3 regions of the Bacillus sp. KICET-3 genome follow, and region 1 is predicted to be linked to each of the others. Evidence: predicted binding sites of a transcription regulator. Region 1 holds the regulator's gene; each other region holds the start of a gene.
What was found. The regulator LexA, encoded in region 1, represses DNA repair genes until DNA is damaged. The targets are predictions, from matches to a motif close to CGAACATATGTTCG.
Positions count from the first base shown of each region.

Region 1 (4,284 bases):
TCCGCTCCAAAAGGAATCTCGATTGGCGGCGGGCTTTATAATGTCAATATTATGAATGGAACGATGATAGCCGATGGCGGTACAGTAGGAATTCAGACACCGAACAGCCAGGCCGTGGTCGTCGGCGTTCTCGCAGAGGGGTATGATGCGGCTGCATCCATTAAAGGGCAAACCTACCAGCAGGTACCCGTCAGCTTAAAGGGCGGAGCGCAAATTGCCACCACCTCAGGCTTTGCGTTTGAGCCATCAAGCGCCGTCATCGCAGGAACAGGCGATATTACGGCCAAAGGCGAAAGAAATGCCGTCATCGGGTCTTCAGGCGGTTCCAGCACAGAGGGCTCCCGCGCCTTTATCACCGCTTCAAACAACTCTCATATTAAAGGAAACAGCGTATCCAGAACGATACTGTCCTCTGAAAGCATTACGCTTGAAGAGCCGTACACAGTAGCCGGGGGATACCAGTCAATTAAATGGCTTCTGGATTCCCTTTACGGGAATGGAACATTTGCGGGTTCTGTCAGGTCTTCCTTAACCGGATACGGAGAGTATTTTGAAAGTGAAAACGGGCAGCTCATCGAAACAGGCACCATTGTGGCGTTAAGAGGAGAAAAAATCGCACCGGCCCAAGCAGGGGATGACATGCTGGGGGTTATTTCGGAAACGGTCGCTTTTATTTCGGGAGAATTGGGGTTCGCCCGGCAGGAACGCTATTTGACGAACGAATTCGGCGGATTGATTGAAGAGAACGCGATTGATGAAGAAACAGGGGAGACGATTCGCATCCCGAAAATAAATCCCGACTTTGATGAAACTCTGGAAGCGAGCCGTTTTCTGCGGGCTGCCGGAGACCAATGGCATGTCGTTGGCCTTTTGGGACGGCAGTATGTACGGATTGACGGCACGGTACAACAAGGCGATTACATCAAGGCGCTTAACGGAATCGGGACAAGGGCTGGCGCAGGTTCTTGGAAAGTGATGAAAATAACCGCTCCTTACAGCCTTGAAAAAGGATACGGGATCGCGCTTGTCATGATTAAATAGCGGGCAAGACGGGCAGAAGAGACATTTCTCCATATTTCATTCACAACTGGAGTGCCAAACATTCACTATCGGGAGAGATCGGCGGGACATGCTGAGCTAGATGGCAAGGGCAGGTTCCGGGGCCGGCAGTTCCGGCGAAGCCTAAAAAAAGTTTCCTTTATGCAACTTTTTTGTTGACTGGAAATATGATATCGGAGATAATGATGTTGTAAGCATATTATGAATTCCTCTTTTCAGGTTCATCCTCCCAAAACGGGTCCGGATATGAACCTGATTTTTTTATGCAAAAAAGCTGCCGGAATAACCGGCAGCAAGAAGAGCTTCCCCTTTTAATGGACGGTGCGGAAAACGCCGATCACTTTTCCGAGAATGGTTACATTTTGCAGAATGATCGGCTCCATCGTCGGGTTCTCCGGCTGCAGGCGGATATGGTTCGCTTCCTTGAAAAACCGTTTGACGGTCGCTTCATCGTCCTCGGTCATGGCGACGACGATGTCACCGTTGTTTGCCGTGTTCTGCTGTTTCACAATCACATAGTCTTTATCCAATATTCCTGCGTCTATCATGCTTTCCCCCATAATCTCCAGCATGAAAACATGCTCGTCCGGCGGAGCCAGGCGATCCGGAAGCGGAAAGTACTCCTCGATATTTTCGACGGCGGTAATCGGTGTTCCGGCCGTCACCTTTCCGATGACGGGAACATTGACAACCTGGTTTTTCGGAATGTGGACTCCTTCTTCAGTGTCCAGGATTTCAATCGCTCTCGGCTTTGTCGGGTCCCTTCTGATCAGCCCCTTTGTTTCAAGCCTTGCCAAATGGCCGTGTACGGTTGAACTTGATGCCAGGCCGACCGCTTCGCCAATCTCCCTCACGGAAGGCGGATAGCCTTTGCGCTTCACTTCTTCCTTTATGAAACGCAAAATATCAAGTTGTCTTTTTGATAGCTTCGTCATGTTTTGCACCTCAAAACGTCGATTTTAGCTAGATTATAGCATGTTTTTCCTTTGAGTACAAACATAGGTTCGAAAAAAACGATTGACAGAAACATTTGTTCGTATGTATACTGAAGTCACTAAAAGCGAACAAATATTCTGTTTGAGGTGATCGATTTGAAAAAAGAATCATTCATTTTCGTTAGTCTCTTTACCGTCGGGATTAGCATTTGTATTCTGTTTATGTCTTTTGCCGCTAAGATCGAAGAAAACAAGCAATATGTTAAAATAGAAGTTCAAGAAGGGGATTCGTTATGGGGGCTGGCAGACCGCATTCAAGGAGGAAAAGCCGCCGACAGGCAAAAATTCATCGAGTGGGTTGCCGAACAAAACGATTTGCCGACATCCGTTATCCAACCCGGCGATGTTTTAGTCGTGCCGGTAACCAAGCAGCACTCTGACCAATATCAGCTGGCTGTGGTAGAGTAACAGGAATGGGGGGGATTTCCGTGAATGCGATTATATACACCAGGGTGAGCACGGCGAAAGAACAGCAGGAGACCTCCTTAAAACGGCAGGAAGAAGAGCTTGCAATGCTTGCCGCCGAGCACGGGATGACCGTTTTGAAAGTCATTTCCGAACAGGCGAGCGGATATGAGCTGGATCGCGACGGCGTCCTCGATTTGCTTGAAGAGATAAAAACGTCTGATGTCGACGCCGTTTTAATTCAGGATGACACGCGGCTCGGCAGAGGCAATGCAAAAATCGCGCTGCTTCACTGTTTATATAAAGAAGGTGTCCAAATCTACACATTGGCCCACAGGGGACAGCTGGAACTTTCAGAAGCAGACTCAATGGTTTTGGAGATTGTCGGCATTGTGGAAGAATATCAGCGGAAGATCCATAATCTGAAAATAAAAAGGGGCATGAAAAAAGCGGTCGAAAACGGATACCGTCCGGAGAAAAACTTGAAAAATCAGCATGAAGGAACCGGCAGGGAGCGGATAGAAGCCCCGTTGTCGGAAATCATCAGGCTGAGGGAAAACAAGCTGACGTTTGCCGAGATTGCAGCGGTTCTAAGAGGTTTTGGCTACAGCATTTCCAAAGCAACTGTTCACCGCCGCTACCAGGAATTTAAAGAGGGCGGATCAGACCAATCTGTTGTCAAATGAGAGCGAATTTAGTAGTATGAAGATTAAACAGATTAAAGGAGTTTACCATGATTTCTAAAGAAAAAATAGCCAGAATTAAAGAGCTTGCCAAAAAATCAAAAACTGGCTCTTTAACAGACGAAGAAAAAGCCGAACAGCAGCAGCTTCGCCAAGAATATCTGAAGGGAGTCCGCGCATCTATGAAAAATACTTTGAAAAACGTAACGATCGTAGATCCGGAGGGCAATGATGTAACTCCCGAAAAGCTGAAAAAGGAAAAAAGAAGCCGCAGGCTGCATTAATTTCAGGGAATACGCCAATATCGTATTCCCTTTTTGTATATACTATTGATGAACAATAAGGAAAGCATGACAAAAATTCATGATTTTTTCATTCAGCTTTTGAGCTGAAATGGTTGTGAAAACTGATGGGTAGATTTATGATAAGAAAGTAGAGTACATACAGGAAGGGGATAAAAATGAAAACGATTGAATTAAAGTCTGTAGCAACGATACGAACACTATCCATAGATGCTATCGAAAAAGCCAAATCCGGCCATCCAGGCATGCCGATGGGGGCTGCTCCAATGGCTTATGCGCTTTGGACTAAAATGATGAATGTAAACCCTGAGAATCCTAATTGGTTCAACAGAGACCGCTTTGTGCTATCTGCCGGACACGGTTCTATGCTGTTGTACAGCATGCTTCATTTAAGCGGATATGACGTTTCAATGGATGACTTAAAGAATTTCCGGCAATGGGGCAGCAAAACGCCTGGGCACCCTGAATTTGGACATACTCCTGGGGTTGATGCGACGACAGGCCCGCTTGGACAAGGAATCGCAATGGCGGTCGGTATGGCTCTTGCAGAACGCCACCTTGCGGAAACTTATAATCGTGACGAGTATCGTGTTGTCGACCATTATACATACAGCATTTGCGGTGACGGAGACTTAATGGAAGGAATATCATCAGAAGCGGCTTCTCTTGCTGGCCATCTGAAGCTCGGCCGTTTAATCGTGCTGTATGATTCCAACGATATTTCCCTTGACGGAGAGCTGAACCGCTCCTTCTCCGAAAATGTCAAGCAGCGCTTTGAAGCGATGAACTGGGAAGTACTCTATGTGGAAGACGGAAATAATATTGCTGAAATTACAGCAG
Region 1 is NZ_CP137345.1:2,290,591-2,294,874, forward strand. Features, by position in the region: gene R5H20_RS11655 (peptidase G2 autoproteolytic cleavage domain-containing protein) at 1-1,041, shown strand, start outside; gene lexA (transcriptional repressor LexA) at 1,371-1,994, opposite strand; gene yneA (cell division suppressor protein YneA) at 2,151-2,462, shown strand; gene R5H20_RS11670 (YneB family resolvase-like protein) at 2,483-3,145, shown strand; gene R5H20_RS11675 (DUF896 domain-containing protein) at 3,193-3,426, shown strand; gene tkt (transketolase) at 3,603-4,284, shown strand, end outside.

Region 2 (4,284 bases), 940 kb from region 1:
ACATGTTCCGCGCTGACAGGCCGGAATGTTCCGAGTCCGACATGAAGGGTGATAAATGCAATCTCCACGCCTTTTTGTTTGAGCGCTTCAAGTATTTCTTCCGTAAAATGCAGCCCGGCCGTAGGCGCAGCCGCTGATCCTTGTTTCTTGGAATATACCGTCTGGTAGCGCTCCTTATCATCGAGCTGTTCTTTGATATAAGGAGGCAGCGGCATTTCGCCGAGGGATTCAAGCACCTCGTAGAAAATCCCTTCATAGCGGAACTCGATTTTTCTTCCGCCGTGGTCGAGCTCTTCTGTGCAGACTGCTGTAAGACGTCCGTCACCGAACGTAAGAACGGTGCCCCGCTTCACCCGCTTGGCAGGTTTGACGAGCGTCTCCCAGATGTCGCCTTCCTCCTGTTTTAACAGGAGCACTTCGACCTTGGCACCTGTCTCTTCTTTAATGCCGAATAAGCGTGCAGGGAGAACCCGCGTATCGTTCAGCACGAGACAGTCGCCCGCCTGCATAAAATCAATGATGTGCTTAAAGGTGCTGTGGGTGATGTCCCCCGTTTGTTTATTAAGCACCATCAGCCGGGAAGCGTCCCGTTCTTTAAGCGGAACCTGGGCAATCAGACGCTCCGGCAGGTCAAAATCAAATAATTCTACTTTCATGTTTTTCACCTTATTCTATCTGTATACTTTGATCTTACTTCATCCGTCCGAAGATTGAGAACAGCACGGACAGGATGATACTGATGACAATACACGTGACAACCGGAAAGAAAAATGTCACATTCCCTTTTTTTACAAAAATGTCTCCCGGCAGTTTGCCGATGACTTGCATGAATAAACCGACGGCAAAAATGACAGCGCCTAAAAGCATCAGCATCTTTGGAAAGTCAGTCATGGCTTTGGAACCTCCATTTTAAAATGGCTGTAAACATCAGGGGTTACAATGCGTCCCCGCGGCGTCCTTTGAATAAAGCCGATCTGGAGAAGATAAGGCTCATACACATCTTCAATCGTATGGGATTCCTCGCCGATCGTGGCGGAAATCGTATCGATGCCGACGGGGCCGCCGCCAAATTTTTCAATCATGCCCAATAAAAGCTTACGGTCAATATGGTCGAGCCCGAGTCTGTCCACTTGAAGGCGCTCAAGCGCATCAACCGCTACCTCTTCCGTAATGGAGCTGTTGCCAAGCACCTGGGCAAAATCTCTGACCCGCCTTAAGAGTCTGTTGGCAATTCGCGGTGTGCCCCTTGACCGTCTTGCGATTTCCCGGGCGGAGAGCGGGTCAATATCAACTTCAAACAGCTCTGCCGTTCTGACGACGATGTTTGACAGCTCGTCCTGGTTATAATACTCAAGCCTTGACAAAACGCCAAACCTGTCTCTGAGCGGCGCCGTCAAAAGCCCTACTCTTGTAGTTGCGCCGACGAGCGTGAAAGGCGGAAGATCCAGCCTGACGGAGCGGGCTGACGGACCTTTTCCGATGACGATATCAAGGCAGAAATCTTCCATCGCCGGATACAGGACTTCTTCGATCGAGCGGTGCAGACGGTGGATTTCGTCAATAAATAATACGTCTCCCGGCTCAAGCGCCGTCAGAATCGCCGCCAAATCGCCGGGGCGTTCGATCGCGGGCCCCGATGTCGTGCGGATGTTTACACCCATTTCATTGGCGATGATTGCGGCAAGCGTCGTTTTCCCCAATCCGGGAGGGCCGTATAAGAGGACATGGTCCAATGTCTCCTCCCTCATTTTCGCAGCTTCGATGAAGATTCTGAGGTTATCTTTGACCTTTTCCTGGCCGATGTACTGAGCGAGCTTTTGCGGCCGCAAACTCTGCTCAATCGCTGATTCATGGTTGTCTAGTTCACTTGATACAAGCCGATCATCCATGAACATCACCTTACTTTAATAGTTTTTGCAGTGCTTTTTTGACATATTGATCCGTTGAGAGCGCCTCTTCTTTTTTCAAGTGAGGCAGCACTTTTTTAATTTCGCGGTCAGAGTAGCCGAGCGCGCTTAAAGCTTCAAGCGCTTCCTCGAGCGCGGTTGAAGCTTCATGCGCCTGCTCCCGCTCCTCATGGTTGAACAGGCTCGCCGCCATTGTTGGGACGGCATCCGCCAATTTTCCTTTCAAGTCGAGAATGATCTGTCTGGCTGTTTTTTTGCCCACACCGGGGAATTTGACCAGAAATGCTTCGTCCTCATTTTCAATCGCTTCAATAACCGCCCCGGGATCGCCGGAAGCAAGGATGGCAAGCGCTCCTTTCGGGCCGATTCCCGTCACATCAAGCAGTTTTGCAAACAGCATTCTTTCTTCCCTTGCCGAAAATCCGTACAGGGAAGACGCGTCTTCTTTTATGTAATGGTATGTATAAATTGTTTCTTTGCTTTTTTCTTTATAAATAAATGGATTCGGGGTAAAGACCTGGTATCCGATTCCGCCGTTTTCAATCACGATATACTGGGGCGATACATATTCAATGGTCCCCTTAACAAATTCGATCAACGTTCATTCACCTCTTTGACTGCTCTTCATTGTAACATAAAACAGGCAAAGCTAGAATGAAAAAGTTAACATATGTTCGCTCAGCAGCAAACGCACGTACCGATGATCAAATCTTTTTTACACTTAAAAAAAGACATAACTGCGTCATGTCTTCATATCCTTCAAATGATGCCGGTTTCCGGACGATTTTACTGCCTCAATGACATGTTCAAATTCCTTTTTCGTACGGTATGGAATGCCTTTCTTGAGATCATCGGCCATCCGGCTTTCAAGGCGTTTTATATCAATCTGGAAAAAGGATTGAATCGGTTCAGATAAAATTCCCGGGCGTCCGTGAAACGTCGAAATAACGCCGTCTTCCGTCACGCCGATATAGCCGTTTGTTTTGCTGAGAGGAGAGATGTCATCGACCTGCTTGCGAAACAACATGAAATTCTTTTTATGATCAATAAGCTGCCATCCTTTGTAAGCGACTTTGAAATCCTCCACTTTGCCAATGGTGACTTCCCGGTTTTCAATTCCAACATCACCGTCCAAATACACTTTTTCAAACTGAATGTGAACTTTAGCCGGCTTTTTATCGGGGGCCGGTTCGGCTGCGGCAGCACTCTGCTGAAAGCTGAAAACGGCAGCCAGAGACAAGCTGCAAAGCAGTAAAAACCCGTTTTTCTTCCTCACTTTTCGGCTGTTCATCAATATCACCTTCTTTTTGCCTTCACGATTTTACTCATAGTGTGACCAACGCCGTTGGAAATTAACCATTTCCCGCAGTTTCTCATATGAAAATGCGCGAATGCCGCCGCCGGAGGCCGCAGTTTTTTGATGAGACAATCGCTTTACAATCCGTTTACAATTATTACTTTTTTTAGCGATTCATATTGTTTCAGGCATTTAGGATGCAAAATCGTCCAATCTCATGTATAAACAACATTATAGAGATTCTTTAAGAGCCCTTAAAAAGAAGGTGAACTCAGGCGTGACAAAGGCAAAAACTTATGCAGAAGCCGTTATATATAACACGAAAAAAAGATTTAACAAGCTTGTCAAAAAGCCCGATGAAATAGAACTCATCGGGAAAGGACGAAGCGCTTATGTGTTTAAGCTGACCGATCAGGGGAGGGAAATGGCGCTGAAGGTCTTTTTTCCCGAGTTTAGAAAAACCGCTGAAAAAGAAGCGGAAATATACAAAAAGCTGTCCGATTCTTCTTATTATCCCGATATTTATGAGACGGGACATTCGTATATTCTAATGGAATATATTCAAGGACATACATTTTATGAGTGTCTCAATAAAGGGATCCCCATTCAGGATGACATGATCAAGGAGGTGGACCGCGCGTTAAACGACGCGCGGCGCAGGGGGCTGAATCCGTCTGACATCCATCTGCGCAATCTGATACTGACGCCTTCCGGGCAAATAAAAGTCATCGATGTCGCCAGATTTTTGCAAACGAAAGAATGCACACAGTGGGATGACTTAAAAACAGCTTATCAAATTTTTTATAAAAAAAACGGATTCCCGCAAAAGCTCCCTAAATTATGGATGGAAATGATCTCTTTTCTTTATAAAAGAAGCTGGCTGCAAAAACAATGGGCCGCCAGAAAAAACAAATTTCTTTCTTAAAAGCCGGAAGTCGAAGATAAAAACGCATTTTTTATGAAACCCCGCAGCCATTTGTGCCGTATACCTTTTGTGAAAGGAGAGGCGGGATTGCGAAAAAAGAAGAAAAACAAACAAAGTGATGACAAGTGGGATTTTTTCTCCTTTGTGGATCTGAT
Region 2 is NZ_CP137345.1:3,233,971-3,238,254, forward strand. Features, by position in the region: gene queA (tRNA preQ1(34) S-adenosylmethionine ribosyltransferase-isomerase QueA) at 1-656, opposite strand, end outside; gene R5H20_RS16485 (DUF2905 domain-containing protein) at 691-891, opposite strand; gene ruvB (Holliday junction branch migration DNA helicase RuvB) at 888-1,889, opposite strand; gene ruvA (Holliday junction branch migration protein RuvA) at 1,900-2,505, opposite strand; gene R5H20_RS16500 (BofC C-terminal domain-containing protein) at 2,650-3,198, opposite strand; gene R5H20_RS16505 (protein kinase domain-containing protein) at 3,422-4,129, shown strand; gene R5H20_RS16510 (hypothetical protein) at 4,217-4,284, shown strand, end outside.
Region 2: ruvA (Holliday junction branch migration protein RuvA) is a predicted target of LexA. The motif match lies at 2,571-2,584, and genes of this name have one in related genera.

Region 3 (4,284 bases), 390 kb from region 1:
TCAAGAAGGGCTTCTTTTTTCAACGCTTCAGCATCCCGCTTTGCGTCTCCAAGAATTTGTTCGGCTGCATTCCGCGCACCTGAAATTTTTGCTTCGGCAATGATTTTACGAACATAGTAGCCAACAACTAAACAGAATAGGCTCAGCAAAATGGAGATGAGAATTGTTAAAGGACTCATACTTTCACCTCCTCTTGCTATGAACTTGTTTCTTGCTAAAAGTAAGTGTCGGCATGTACATTGTACTTTCTTCTCAACATACAGAACCTTCACAGGGAATGAAGAAGCTTCACAGCCCTTGTCAAGTTTAAATGTTTATCAATCATGTTAAGAAAAACAAGTGATACAATTTCATTGTAATTGTGTGGGAAATACTTGTCAAGCTTACGGTCTTAACGTTTCAAAAGATATTCGCCGCTTATGGCGCTTCAAACCGCTGAAAATGGAAGAGGAGCTTCGGCGCGGGCAGCTGTCGGAGCGTTTTTTTAAGTGGAGGGGGGAATCGGTGCCTCAGCAAAAAGCTGAAGAAAAGGCCGCCGATCCATCGGCGGCCTTAATATTAAAATTCGAGTTCTTCCTGGATTTCTTCGTCATCACCTTTAGGAGCCTGACTGCCGGCATCATCCAATCCATAATGCTCCCTGATCTGCTCCTGGATCATCAGAAGCACGTCTTTGTTTTCTTTCAGGAACTGCTTCGCATTTTCGCGGCCCTGTCCAAGACGTTCATCCTGGTAGGAGTACCATGCACCGCTTTTTTGCACGATGTCAAGCTCTGTTCCAAGGTCGATGATCTCCCCTTCTTTTGAGATTCCTTCGCCGTACATAATGTCCACTTCGGCTGTCCGGAAAGGAGGGGCCACTTTGTTTTTCACGACTTTAATTTTCGTCTTGTTCCCCATGACATCATTGCCTTGTTTAAGCTGTTCGGCTCGGCGCACTTCAAGGCGCACAGAAGAATAGAACTTCAAGGCCCTTCCGCCCGGAGTCGTCTCCGGATTACCAAACATTACACCGACTTTTTCGCGGATCTGGTTAATAAAGATCGCGATGGTTTTCGATTTATTGATGGCTCCGGAAAGCTTCCGCAGCGCCTGGGACATCAGTCTGGCCTGCAGGCCGACATGAGAATCTCCCATGTCTCCTTCGATTTCCGCTTTCGGCACGAGCGCAGCAACCGAGTCGATGACAACGATATCAACGGCTCCGCTTCTGACAAGCGCTTCCGCAATTTCAAGCGCCTGTTCTCCCGTATCAGGCTGGGACAGCAGCAGCTCGTCAATGTTGACACCTAATTTTTGCGCGTAAACGGGGTCCAGCGCGTGTTCGGCGTCTATGAACGCAGCCTGTCCGCCCTGCTGTTGAACTTCGGCAATCGCATGAAGAGCCACCGTCGTTTTACCAGAGCTTTCAGGACCGTATACTTCAATAATCCTTCCGCGCGGATATCCGCCCACACCGAGGGCTGCATCGAGCGCTAAAGAACCGCTCGGTACAGTTGAAATTCTTGTTTCAGTCTGTTCGCCCAGTTTCATAATCGAACCTTTACCAAACTGTTTTTCTATTTGTTTAAGCGCCATGTCTAAGGCTGCCTGACGATCACTCATTCTATTTTTTCCTCCTTTATCACTTCCGCTATATCTACTATACCTTGTTTGCACTGATTTGCCAAGAAAAAAGCGAACGCATATTCGATTTTTTTGACGGGTTTTAAACGATAAAAATATGATCTCATAGGATAAAGCGGTCTTTTTTAAAAGGAAGATTCTCCGAAAAAGATATTATCGCTTATTTTCCCAGCACATTCAGCAGCAGATGGCAGCCGTATTTGGCGGAACGCTTCCTGACCGCGGATCTGGAGCCGGCAAACATGAATTCATGCACCTCTTCTGCTTTGCCGTTCACAGAGACCCCGATAAATACCTTTCCTGCGGGATGGCCTTCCTGCGTATTCGGACCGGCTACTCCGGTAAAGCTGATGCCGATGTCGCTTCCGGTTTTGTTTCTGATGCCTGCTGCGAGCTCCTTCGCGCATTCCGCGCTGACGGCTCCGAAGCGGTTCAGCGTTTCTTCGGAAACTCCTGCCGCTGAAACTTTCAATTCGTTTGTGTAGCAGACGGCTCCTCCTCTGAAATATTCGGAGGCTCCGCTGAGCTCCGTCAGCCAGCTCGAAAACAGCCCGCCTGTAAAGCTTTCCGCGGCAGACAGCGTCATCCCTTTGCGGACGCAGGCTTTCGCAAGCTCTTCAACAAGCGAAGTATCGTCATATCCGTAAAAGAACTCCCCAACACGCTCTAAAATCCGGTCTTCCGTTTCTTTAAGAAGGCGTTCCGTCTCAGCCGGATCCGCGTGTTTGGCCGTCAGCCTGAGGGTCACTTCCCCATCGGCCGCCAAAGGCGCGATCGTCGGGTTAGTCTGAGCGTCAATAAGGTCTTCCAAATCCGTTTCAAGCTGGGATTCTCCGATTCCGAAGAACCGAAGCACCCTTGAGACGATTTTTTCCTTTGAGCCCAGTTTTTCAAGAATGAGCGGCTTCGCTTCGTTTTCAAACATTGGGTTCAGCTCTTTCGGAGGTCCGGGAAGAAGCATGTAAAAGCGGGATTCATGCTCCAAAAGCATCCCCGGGGCCATGCCGAACCGGTTTGGCAATACATCAGACCCTTCGAGGATCAGTGCCTGCTTCCGATTGTTCGGTGACATCGTGCGGTTCGTTTTTTTGAAATAATCCTCAATCGATTGAAAGGCTTCTTCATCAAGCTGAAGCGGACGTCCGACGACCTCGGCGATCGTTTCTTTTGTCAAATCGTCTTTCGTCGGCCCGAGCCCGCCGGAAAAGATGATGAAATCAGACCTTTCCTGCGCGGTTTTAATCACTTGCTTCAAGCGTTCGGGATTGTCTCCAACCGCTGTATGATAAAAAACATTGATGCCGATTTCCGCGAGCTGCTTGCTGATAAACTGCGCGTTCGTATTGGCAATTTGCCCAAGCAAAAGCTCTGAACCGACGGCAATGATTTCAGCTTTTCTTTCCAGTTTCATGTTTTCCACTTCCCTAATGTTTAGTTCGATGTTTTTAAAGCGTCCCAGTTCTTAGCGAAATAATCCCATCCGGATACGACGGTGAAAAAGACGGCCACCCATAATGCCAGAGAGCCAAACGGGAACGAGACGAGCTCAAATGGCAGATTGTGCAGGAGAAGCGCTGAAATGGCGATGATCTGTGCCCATGTTTTCACTTTTCCAAGCATATTCGCCGCCACGACTTCCCCTGTCCCTGCAAGAACAAGGCGGAGTCCTGTCACAGCGAATTCCCGGCTGATAATGACGATCGCCATCCATGCCGGCGCCAGATGGTAATGAACCAAAATGATCAAAGCCGTGGATACGAGCAATTTGTCTGCAAGCGGATCAAGAAATTTCCCGAAGTTCGTCACAAGATTCAGCTTTCTCGCATAATAACCGTCGACCCAATCGGTAACAGATGCGAAAATAAACAGAAGGGCGCCGATCAGATGTGCGACCGGAATCGATTCGTTTCCGAAAGAAAGCGATCCCCACTGAAACGGAACAAGCATGATGATCATGAAAATAGGAATTAAGGCGATTCTCGAAAGCGTAATTTTATTCGGTAAGTTAAACATAAAGTTGCCTCCATATGTATCGTATTATTGCTGATGGACGAAAGAAAAAGTCATCCGGGCATTAAGATGACTTTTCCTCCTTTTTATTTTGAATCGTTATATTTTGTGTCATCACATTCTTCGGATCAAGTTCATAGGAAAGAACCTTGCCGTTGATTTTAATTTCCACACCCGGTGCATATCCGATCCGCAAATCAATCTGATCCTGGTCGGTTATATTTTTTTGAAAGGTCTCCCCTTTTTTCATCGTTCCTTCTTTAAGAGAGTTTCCTTTCGCATCCTGCACCCTTACCCAGGAGTCTCCAGTCGTTTTCACCTCAAGCTCAAGCTTATCAGCTCCCGATACTTCATAGGTGGTCGAGCTGCCCTGGCTGCTTACGGTCTTGATGTTCAACTCTTTTTTCTCATCGGCCTGCTCATCATCACCGTTTTCTTTTTTGTCTTTGTCCGCGGCTTTTTCGTTATCCCCGCTTTTTTGATTTTCCTTCGTCAGCGGTGAATCCTTGGAGACGTCGTACTTGCTTTGCGTCTCCTCTGTTTTCGTCTGGTCGGCGGAATTTTGATTTCCTCCTCCGATCACAGCCTGAACGATGACGTAAATGATCGCAATCACGACAATAACGCCGGCTGAGACAAGCAATGTAG
Region 3 is NZ_CP137345.1:1,902,870-1,907,153, reverse strand. Features, by position in the region: gene rny (ribonuclease Y) at 1-179, opposite strand, end outside; gene recA (recombinase RecA) at 559-1,605, opposite strand; gene R5H20_RS09610 (competence/damage-inducible protein A) at 1,787-3,037, opposite strand; gene pgsA (CDP-diacylglycerol--glycerol-3-phosphate 3-phosphatidyltransferase) at 3,058-3,639, opposite strand; gene R5H20_RS09600 (helix-turn-helix domain-containing protein) at 3,701-4,284, opposite strand, start outside.
Region 3: recA (recombinase RecA) is a predicted target of LexA. The motif match lies at 1,679-1,692, and genes of this name have one in related genera.